One region of the Azospira sp. MPR-E4 genome, then DNA from elsewhere that is predicted to be linked to it. Evidence: predicted binding sites of a transcription regulator. Region 1 holds the regulator's gene; the other holds the start of a gene.
The links. The regulator sigma-54, encoded in region 1, starts transcription at its own class of promoters, with help from an activator protein. The targets are predictions, from matches to a motif close to TGGCACGCTTNCTGCTNA.

Region 2: aspA (aspartate ammonia-lyase) is a predicted target of sigma-54. The motif match lies at 3,189-3,206, and genes of this name have one in related genera.

The regions. Positions count from the first base shown of each region.
Region 1 covers NZ_JBXAST010000016.1:20,477-25,634, forward strand. Annotated here, with positions in the region: gene recA (recombinase RecA) at 1-103, shown strand, start outside; gene recX (recombination regulator RecX) at 100-555, shown strand; gene lptB (LPS export ABC transporter ATP-binding protein) at 621-1,367, shown strand; gene AC1RTA_RS07140 (RNA polymerase factor sigma-54) at 1,434-2,912, shown strand; gene hpf (ribosome hibernation-promoting factor, HPF/YfiA family) at 2,927-3,247, shown strand; gene ptsN (PTS IIA-like nitrogen regulatory protein PtsN) at 3,403-3,888, shown strand; gene hprK (HPr(Ser) kinase/phosphatase) at 3,857-4,792, shown strand; gene AC1RTA_RS07160 (PsiF family protein) at 4,838-5,152, shown strand.
Region 2 covers NZ_JBXAST010000009.1:9,644-14,801, reverse strand. Annotated here, with positions in the region: gene AC1RTA_RS04635 (GlpM family protein) at 1-296, opposite strand, end outside; gene AC1RTA_RS04630 (dicarboxylate/amino acid:cation symporter) at 317-1,630, opposite strand; gene aspA (aspartate ammonia-lyase) at 1,722-3,140, opposite strand; gene AC1RTA_RS04620 (MFS transporter) at 3,478-4,656, shown strand; gene ssb (single-stranded DNA-binding protein) at 4,689-5,158, shown strand, end outside.

The DNA of each region.
Region 1 (5,158 bases):
ATTCCTCAAGGCCAACCCGGCCATTGCCCAGGAAATTGAAGGCAAGATCCGGGAAGCCCTGGGCGTGGCCAATCCCGCCCCGGCGGCCGCTGCCGGGGAATGACCCCGAGCCTGCGCCAGCGGGCCCTGGGGCTGCTGGCGCGGCGGGAGTACAGCCGGGCCGAACTGGCCCGCAAGCTGGCGCCCCACGCAGAATCCGAGGCTGAGCTGGAGACCCTGCTGGACGACCTGGCGGCCCGCCGCCAGCTTTCCGATGCCCGCTATGCCAGTGAAAGGGTCGCCATCCGCGCCCGCCGCTACGGCGATGCCCGGCTGGCCCAGGAGCTGCGGCAGAAGGGCGTGGCCGAGGAAACCGTCGCCGCGGCCCTGGCCCAGGGCGGCAGCGAGCTGGAACGGGCGCGCCAGGTGTGGCAGAAGAAATTCGCCGCCCTGCCCGCCGATCTGGCCGAGCGGGCCAAACAGACCCGCTTCCTCCTCAGCCGCGGCTTTGCCGCCGCCACCGTCCGCCAGGTGCTGCAGGGCGGCTGGGACGACGAGTCCGGCAGCGACTGGTAGAACCCCCGGGCGACACCTCTGGCACAATGCCTTTACGCCCCCGCATTCATAGAATCCGATAGCCCATGTCCGAGCAGAACCCCGACCTCATCGCCAAGCTTTCCGCCAACAACCTGAAAAAGCGCTACAAGTCCCGCACCGTGGTGCATGACGTGTCCTTCGAGGTGGGCAGCGGTGAGGTGGTGGGCCTGCTGGGCCCCAACGGTGCCGGCAAGACCACCTGTTTCTACATGATCGTCGGCCTGGTGCCCTCCGACGGCGGCTCCATCCAGCTGCAGAATCAGGAAGTGACCCACTTCCCCATCCACAAGCGGGCCCATCTGGGCATTTCCTACCTGCCCCAGGAGGCTTCCGTCTTCCGCAAGCTCAACGTGGAGGAGAACATCCGCGCCGTGCTGGAACTGCAGAAGCTGCCCAAGCACGAGATCGACCTGCGCCTGGAGGAACTGCTGGAAGAGCTGCACATCGGCCACATTCGCGCTTCCAATGCCGCCGCCCTGTCCGGTGGCGAGCGCCGCCGGGTGGAAATCGCCCGGGCCCTGGCCACCTCTCCCCGTTTCATCCTGCTGGATGAGCCCTTCGCCGGCGTGGACCCCATCGCCGTGCTGGAAATCCAGAAGATCATCCGTTTCCTCAAGGACCGCAGCATCGGCGTGCTCATCACCGACCACAACGTGCGTGAGACCCTGGGCATCTGCGACCGGGCCTACATCATCAATGAGGGCCGGGTGCTGGCGTCTGGCCGCCCGGATGAGATCGTTTATAATGAAGACGTCCGAAAAGTATATCTGGGCGAGAGCTTCCGTCTCTGACGAGCCCAGTCTCCGAGTCTTTCCCTCAACCCGCTCATTGCCGCCGGCCCCTTCGGCCCCGGGTCCATGAAACCAACCCTCCAACTCAAACTCTCGCAGCACCTGGCCCTGACGCCACAGCTGCAGCAGTCCATCCGGCTGCTGCAGCTGTCGACGCTCGAGCTGGAGCAGGAGTTGGAGAAGTATCTGCTGGAAAACCCCCTGCTGGAGCGCGAGGACGAGAACTACGAGCCCTCCTACAGCGGGAGCGAAGGCGAATACGCCGGCAGTACGGCCGAGGCCGCTGCCGAAGGCCCGCGGGAAGGCGATAGCGGCGAATCCGGTGAAGGCGCCGACAGTCACGGCCCCGAAGAAGTCCGGGACGACAGCCGGGACAGCCTGGGCGAGGGCGAGGACTGGTTTGCCGAAGGCAGCTACCCTTCCGCCTCCCGCGACGAGGACGAGGATTCCGACTTCCAGGAAGTGCAGGCCGCCAACACCTCCCTGCGCGACCACCTCAACTGGCAGCTGGGCCTGATGCAGCTCTCCGAGCGGGACCGGCAGCTGGTCAGCTTCCTGATCGAGGCTCTGGACGAGGACGGCTACCTGACCCAGCCCCTGGAGGAGCTGCAGGAAGCCCTGCCGGAAGAGCTGGAAATCGACCTGGACGACCTGCAGATCGCCCTGCGCCACCTGCAGCACCTGGACCCGACCGGTGTCGGCGCCCGCACTCCGGGCGAATGCCTGGCCCTGCAGCTGGAAGCCCTGCCGGCCGACGAGGTGCGGGACCAGGCCCTGAAGCTGGTGCGCCATCATCTGGAACTGCTGGCCGGCCGGGACTTCACCAAGCTGAAGAAGCTGCTGGGCTGCGACGACGAGCGCCTGCGCGCCGTCACCAACCTGGTGAAGAGCCTCAACCCCCGGCCCGGCGCCCAGTACGCGCCCCTGGATGCCCGCTACATCACCCCGGACGTGGTGGTGAAGAAGGTGCGCAACCAGTGGACCGCCAGCATCAATCCGGACGCCTACCCGCGCCTGCGCATCAACCGGCTCTACGCCGAGATCCTCTCCAAGCAGCGCGGCTCCAGCCTCTCCGGCCAGCTGCAGGAGGCCCGCTGGCTGATCAAGAACGTGCAGCAGCGTTTCGACACCATCCTGCGCGTGTCCCAGGCCATCCTGGACCGCCAGCGCCAGTTCTTCGAACACGGCGAGGTGGCCATGCGTCCCCTGGTACTGCGGGAAATCGCCGAAACCCTGGGCCTGCACGAATCCACCGTTTCCCGGGTGACCACCCAGAAGTACATGGCCACCCCCCGGGGCATTTTCGAACTCAAGTATTTCTTCGGCAGCCACGTGGCCACGGATACGGGGGGCGCCTGTTCGGCCACCGCCATCCGGGCCCTGATCAAGCAGCTGGTGGCGGCCGAAGACCCCAAAAAACCCCTTTCGGACAGTCAAATATCCGAAATTCTTGGCCAACAAGGCATTGTTGTGGCGCGTCGAACCATTGCAAAATACAGAGAAGCGCTCAACATTTCGCCGGCCAACCTACGCAAGTCCATCTAAAAAAGGAGCGAGCCATGAACCTGCACATCACCGGACATCACCTGGAAGTCACCCCGGCGATCCGCGACTACGTCACTGCCAAGCTGGAGCGGGTTACGCGTCACTTCGACAGCGTCATCGACGTCAACGTCATCCTCACCGTGGAAAAGCTGAAGCAGAAGGCTGAAGTCACCGTGCGCGTGCCCGGCAAGGACATCCACGTGGATGCCGAGGATGCCGACCTGTATGCCGCCGTGGACACCCTGATCGACAAGCTGGACCGCCAGGTGCAGAAGTACAAGCAGAAGGCCCAGGATCACCACCGCGACACCATCAAGAATCACATCGAAGAGTGATCTGATTCCCTCTCCGGGACTGGGATGAAAGGCATAGGCGGCGGGGTCGTTTTCCGTTATGATCCCGCCACTTTTCGCCAGGTATCCTGCCTGAATCCCAGTCTCCAACCGGCCCTGCCGCCGCCATCCCGCTGTTCGGGGAAGGTTCCCGCCCCATGGATCTGATCGCCAAACTCCTCCCTCCCGCCCACATCCTGCTGGACCTCGAAGCCAGCAGCAAGAAGCGGGCATTCGAGCAGGCCGGACTGCTGTTCGAGAACAACCTGGGCATCGCCCGGGCCACGGTTTTCGACAGCCTCTTCGCCCGGGAAAAACTCGGTTCCACCGGCCTGGGCCAGGGGGTTGCCATTCCCCACGGCCGCATCAAGGGGCTCAAGGAAGCCGCCGGCGCCTTCATGCGCCTGTCCGCCCCGGTGCCTTTCGATTCCCCCGATGGCAAGCCCGTCGGCCTGATGTTCGTGCTGCTGGTGCCGGAACAGGCCACCGAGCAGCATCTGCAGATTCTTTCCGAGCTGGCCCAGCGTTTCTCCGACCGGGCCTTCCGCGAGGCCCTGGGCGCCTGCGACAACACCGACGACGCCCACCGCCTGTTCACCGACTGGGGGAACCATGCGGCAAATCTCCATCAGCCAGCTGTTTGAGGACCACCAGGACAAGCTGTCCCTGACCTGGGTCGCGGCCCAGGGTGCCGAACGCTCCATCGAGATCCGGGAGCGGGGCAACTACGGCGCCGACGTGGTCGGCCACCTCAACCTGATCCACCCGGAACGCCTGCAGGTCATCGGCGCCGCCGAGTACCAGTGGCTGAGCCGCGTCAATCCTGAGCGCCTCAAGGCGCAGATGAACGAAATTTTCGCCGCCCAGCCCCCTGCCGTCATCGTCGCCGAGGGCCTGGAAGTGCTGCCGGCCGTGCTGGAGGGCTGCGAGAGCACCGGCACGCCCCTGTTCACCACCGCCAAACCCTGCTCGGCCGTGATCGACCTGCTGCGCATCTACCTCTCCCGCCGCCTGGCGGACACGGTGTCGGTGCATGGCGTCTTCATGGACGTGCTGGGCATGGGCGTCCTCATCACCGGCGATTCCGGCGTCGGCAAGTCCGAACTGGCCCTGGAACTGATTTCCCGGGGCCACGGTCTGGTCGCCGACGACGTGGTGGAACTGGCCCGCATCGCTCCCGCCACCATCGAGGGCCGTTGCCCTGGCATGCTGCGGGACTTCCTCGAAGTGCGGGGCCTGGGCCTGCTCAATATCCGCACCATCTTCGGCGAGACCGCCTCCCGGCGGAAAATGAAGCTAAAGCTGATCGTGCACCTGCAAAAGCCGGTGGCCGGGGTGGATGCGCCGCGCCTGCCCCTGGATGCCCAGACCCAGGAGATCCTCGGCGTGGCCGTGCGCAAGGTGGTCATTCCGGTGGCTGCCGGGCGCAACCTGGCGGTGCTGCTGGAGGCGGCGGTGCGCAACAGCATCCTGCAGCTGCGCGGCATCGACAACATGCAGGAATTCATCACCCGGCAGCAGAAGCTGCTGCTTGACGACGATATTTGACGAACGCATAGTGGTAAGCCCTGCCTGACCACTGACGGAGACACCATGAAAAAGATGCTGCTAGCCCTGTTTTCCCTGGCCTGTATCGGCCTGGCTCCCGTTGCCGGCGCCGCCGACGCGGCCAAAGCGCCGACGCCCCAGCAGGAGCGCATGAAGAACTGCAACAAGGAAGCCGGCGAGAAGGGCCTCAAGGGCGACGAGCGCAAGGGATTCATGAAGACCTGCCTCTCCGGCAAGACCGCCGATGCTCCCGCCGCCAATGCGGAGTGCCAGTCCAAGGCCGCGGAGAAGAAGCTGGCCGGTGCCGCCAAGGCCTCCTTCATCAAGAAGTGCGAAGCCGACAGCCAGGCTGCCAAGTAAGCCCGG
Region 2 (5,158 bases), on a different contig from region 1:
CCCAGCCAGGCCGCGGTTGCGCTGGCGAGGGTCAGGCCCAGGCTGCAGCGCAGGCTGAGCCAGGCCACCACCAGCAGATAGACCGCGTAGGGCAGCAGGGACCACAGGCCGAAGATGGCCGTGGTGCGCAGGTCCGCCCCGCCCCGCTCACTGCCGACGATGGCGTGGGCAATGAGAGCGAAGGTGGGGAACAGGGGCACCAGGCCGGCGATGAAAAAGCTCTTGCTGCGGGACAGCAGGGCAATCAGCAGGACGGCCAGGGCCCCCAGCAGGCTCTTCAGGAACAGGGCGAACATGGGGGCTCCGGCCGGACGGATCAGGCAGCGGCCTTGGCGGTGGCCAGGGAATCGTCTTCCGGCACCGGCAGGGATTCCTCGGCCTCGGCCAGCTCCTCGCTCACCGGGTCGATGGCCCCTTCCCACTTGGCCACCACGGCGGTGGCGATGGAATTGCCCAGCACGTTGGTGACGGTGCGGCCCATGTCGAGGAAGTGGTCGATGCCCAGCACCAGCAGCAGGCCGGCTTCCGGCAGGTTGAACATGGGCAGCACGGCGGCCACCACCACCAGGGAAGCCCGCGGCACACCGGCGATACCCTTGGAGGAGACCATCAGCACCAGCAGCATGGTGATCTGGGCGGTCAGGCTCATGGGGATGTCGTAGGCCTGGGCGATGAACAGGGCCAGGAAGGTGGTGTACATCATGGAGCCGTCCAGGTTGAAGGAATAACCCAGGGGCAGGACGAAACCGGTGACGCGGGTCTTGATGCCGAACTTTTCCAGCTGTTCCATCAGCTTGGGATAGACGGACTCGCTGGAGGCGGTGGAGAAGCCCACCAGCAGCGGGCCGCGCACCAGCTTGATGAGACGGAACACATCCTTGCCCAGGACGATGAAGCCGGCCAGGATCAGCAGGCCCCACAGGGCGGCCAGGGCGACGTAGAAGCTGAGCATGAACTTGCCGAACACCAGCAGCATGCCCAGGCCATTGGTGGTGATGGCACCGGCCACGGCGCCGAAGACGCCGAAGGGAGCGAAGCGCATGACGTAGTCGGTGACCTTCAGCATCACATGCACCACTTCGTCCATGGTGTTCACCAGGGAGCGGGCGGCCTGGTTGTGCAGGTGACCCAGGGCCAGGCCGAAGAACACGGCGAAGACCAGGATCTGCAGCACTTCATTGCCGGCCATGGCTTCCATGATGCTCTTGGGGAAGACGTGGGTGATGAAGTCCTTCAGGTTGAGGGCCGAGGTCTTCAGGTTGAGGCCGGCGGCGGACTCGGGCAGGGGCACGCTCAAGGCATGGCCCGGCTGCAGCACGTTGGCGAAGAGCAGGCCGATGAAGAGGGAACAGAAGGAGGCGCAGATGAACCAGCCCAGGGCGCGGCCGCCGACGCGGCCGACAGCCTTGGCGTCGCCCATGTTGGCCAGGCCCGCCACCAGGGTGGCGAAGATGAGGGGGGCGATGATCATCTTGATCAGGCGCAGGAAAATGTCGGTGAGGATGCTGAAATAGCCGGCAATTTCCTTGGCGCTGGCGGCGTCGGGGGCCATGGTGTTGCAGGCATAGCCGACGCCGACCCCGGCCAGCATGGCCAGGACGATCCAGGTGGTGAGCTTGTTCATTTTCATCGAAGGGCTCCGTTGCCGCGGGGGCGGCGGTCAAGATCAGTAAAAATCAGAAAAAAAAGGGGCCGGCAGCGGGCTGCCGGCGCAAACGGTTTCAGCCCTGGCGGTGGGGCAGGGCGCGGGGTTGGGTCAGCACTTCGGGGCGCAGCACATCGTCCAGCTCGGCCCGGCTCATGAGGCCCCGGGCCAGCACGATCTCGGCCACGCCCTTGCCCGATTCCAGGGCTTCGGCAGCCACCGAGGTGGCTGCGGCGTAGCCGATGTAGGGGTTCAGCGCGGTGACGATGCCGATGGAGTTCTCCACCCGAGCCCGCAGGGCATCCCGGTTGGCGGTGATGCCGTCCACGCAGCGGTCGGCCAGGGTCAGACAGCCCTGACGCAGGTGATTGACGCTCTTGAACAGGCTGTGGGCGATGATGGGTTCGAAGGCGTTGAGCTGGAGCTGGCCCGCCTCGGCGGCGAAGGTGACGGTCTGGTCGTTGCCGATGACCTCGAAGGCGATCTGGTTCACCACTTCCGGGATCACCGGATTGACCTTGCCCGGCATGATGGAGGAGCCGGCCTGGCGCGGCGGCAGGTTGATCTCGCCGAAGCCGGCGCGGGGGCCGGAGGAGAGCAGGCGCAGGTCGTTGCAGGTCTTGGACAGTTTCACCGCCACCCGCTTCAGGACGCCGGAAAGCTGCACGAAGGAGCCGCAGTCCTGGGTCGCTTCCACCAGGTTGGGGGCGGTGATGACCGGCACGCCGCTGGTCTCGGCCAGCAGGCGGCAGACCAGGGGGGCGTAGTCCGGGTGGGCATTGATGCCGGTGCCGATGGCGGTGGCCCCCAGGTTGATTTCCCGGATCAGGAGGGCGGCTTCCTTCAGCCGTTCCTCGTCTTCGCCCAGCATCACGGCGTAGGTGGAGAATTCCTGGCCCAGGGTCATGGGCACCGCATCCTGCAGCTGGGTGCGGCCCATTTTCAGCACGTCCTTGAACTCCTCGGCCTTGCGCTCGAAGGTGCGGCGCAGGTAGGCCAGGGCGTCCACCAGGCGGAAGATGCCGACGTAGGTGGCCAGCTTCAGCGCCGACGGGTACACGTCGTTGGTGGACTGGCTCATGTTCACGTGCTGGTTGGGGTGCAGGTGCTGGTACTCGCCCTTGGCATGGCCCATGATTTCCAGGGCCCGGTTGGCGATGACCTCGTTGGCGTTCATGTTGGTGGAGGTGCCGGCGCCACCCTGGATGACGTCCACCACGAACTGTTCGTGCAGCTTGCCGGCGATCACCTCCTGGCAGGCGGCGACGATGGCCTGGGCCAGGGGGGCTTCCAGCAGGCCCAGTTGCTCGTTGGCCTTGGCGGCGGCGAGCTTGATCTGGGCCAGGGCCCGGATCAGGTCCGGGTAGATGGAGATGGGGGTGCCGGTGATGGGGAAGTTTTCCACCGCCCGCAGGGTATGGACGCCGTAATAGGCCTCGGCCGGGACCTTGCGGTCGCCCAGCAGGTCGTGTTCGACGCGGTGTGGCTGGTTCATGGTGTCTCCTCTGTTCTGATGTGCCCGCTCGGCGGCGGTCCCTGTTCTTCAGCACGGGCCGTGCCATCGGGAGGGGTCCGAGTCGGGTTTTTAGTGGCTTGTTTTTTATGGGGTTTTGACCGTCGTTGTGGGGGGCGTTGTTCGGCTTTCCGGACAAGGGTCGGGTATGGCGTTCGGAAATCCGAACGAATGGGCCGGCGGTGGCTCCGTGGGGCTGCGGTGCTTTTCGTGGCGCCGGGCAAACCTGCTAAGATTCGCCCCTGCTTCTTCCCCCCATCCCTACCTGCTCCCTGTGTCCGCCAAGCCCCTGACCGCTGCCGCTCCCGCCGGCGATGCCATGACCCCCGAGGAACGCCGCGCCGGCGCCAGCCTGGCCTCCATCTTTGCCCTGCGCATGCTGGGCCTGTTCCTCATCCTGCCGGTCTTCGCCGTCTACGCCCACACCCTGCCCAGTGGCGACAATGGCCTGCTGGTGGGCCTGGCCATCGGCATCTACGGGGCCACCCAGGCCCTGTTCCAGATTCCCTACGGCATCGCCTCGGACCGTTTCGGGCGCAAGCCGGTGATCGTCTTCGGCCTGCTGTTGTTCGCCCTGGGCAGCTTCATCGCGGCCGCCGCCGACGACCTGCCCATGATCATCGCCGGCCGGGTGTTGCAGGGGGCCGGCGCCATTTCCGCCGCCGTCACCGCCCTGGCCGCCGACCTCACCCGGGAGCAGCACCGCACCAAGGTGATGGCCATGATCGGCTCCTCCATCGGCCTGGTCTTCGCCCTCTCCCTGGTGGCGGCCCCCCTGCTCTACGCCGCCATCGGCATGGCCGGCATCTTCGCTCTCACCGGGGGGCTGGCCCTGCTGGCCATCGTCGCCCTGTACAAGGTGGTACCGCCGGCGCCCAAGGTGCTGGTGGATGGCGGCCGTACCCGCTTTGCCGACGTGCTGTTCCATCCCCAGCTGCTGCGTCTCAACTTCGGCGTTTTCGTCCTGCACCTGACCCAGACCGCCATGTGGGTGCTGATCCCCGCCGCCCTGGTCAAGACCGGCGACCTGCCCCTGGCCGAGCACTGGAAGGTGTATCTGCCTGCCGTGCTGGTTTCCTTCGCCTTCATGGTGCCGGCGGTGATCGCGGCGGAGAAGTACGGCCGCATGAAAATGGTCTTTAACGGCGCCGTGGTCCTGTTGCTCCTGGTGCAGGCCGGTTTCGGCCTCTTCGGCCAGGGCCTGTGGCCCCTGGCCCTGCTGTTGACCGCCTTTTTCGTCGCCTTCAATATCCTGGAAGCGACCCAGCCTTCCCTGATTTCCCGTATCGCACCGGTGGAAGCCAAGGGAGCGGCACTTGGCATTTATAATACGACCCAGTCTCTCGGGTTGTTCCTTGGCGGCGCCGTCGGCGGTATGCTGGCGCAACGTCTGGGGGGCGATGCGGTGTGGTGGTGTACCGGAATCCTGAGTCTCGTCTGGCTGGCCCTGGGGCTGACCATGAAGCCGCCGGTCCGCGCCCAGCAGCGCCCGGCCTGAATTCAACATTTTTTACTATTGGGGAAACATCGATGGCTGCAGTCAATAAAGTGATTCTTTTGGGCAATCTGGGGGCCGATCCGGAAACCCGTTACATGCCCAACGGTGACGCTGTGGCCACTGTCCGCCTGGCTACCACCGAAACCTGGAAAGACCGCAATTCCGGCGAGAAGCGTGAAGCCACCGAATGGCACCGGGTGGTGTTCTTCCGCAAGCTGGCTGAGATCGTCGGCCAGTACCTGAAGAAGGGTTCTTCCGTCTATATCGAAGGCCGCATCCGTACCCGCAAGTGGCAGGACAAGGACGGCCAGGAACGCTACACCACCGAAATCGAAGCCACCGAAATGCAGATGCTCGGCGGCCGTGGCGGCCAGGGCGGCCAAGGTGGCGGCAGCGGTGCCTCCTACGGCGGCGGCGACGACTTCGGCGGCGGCGATTTCAGCCCCCGTTCCTCCGCCCCCGCTGCCTCTGCGCCGAAGAAGAAGGCCCCGTCTTTCGACGA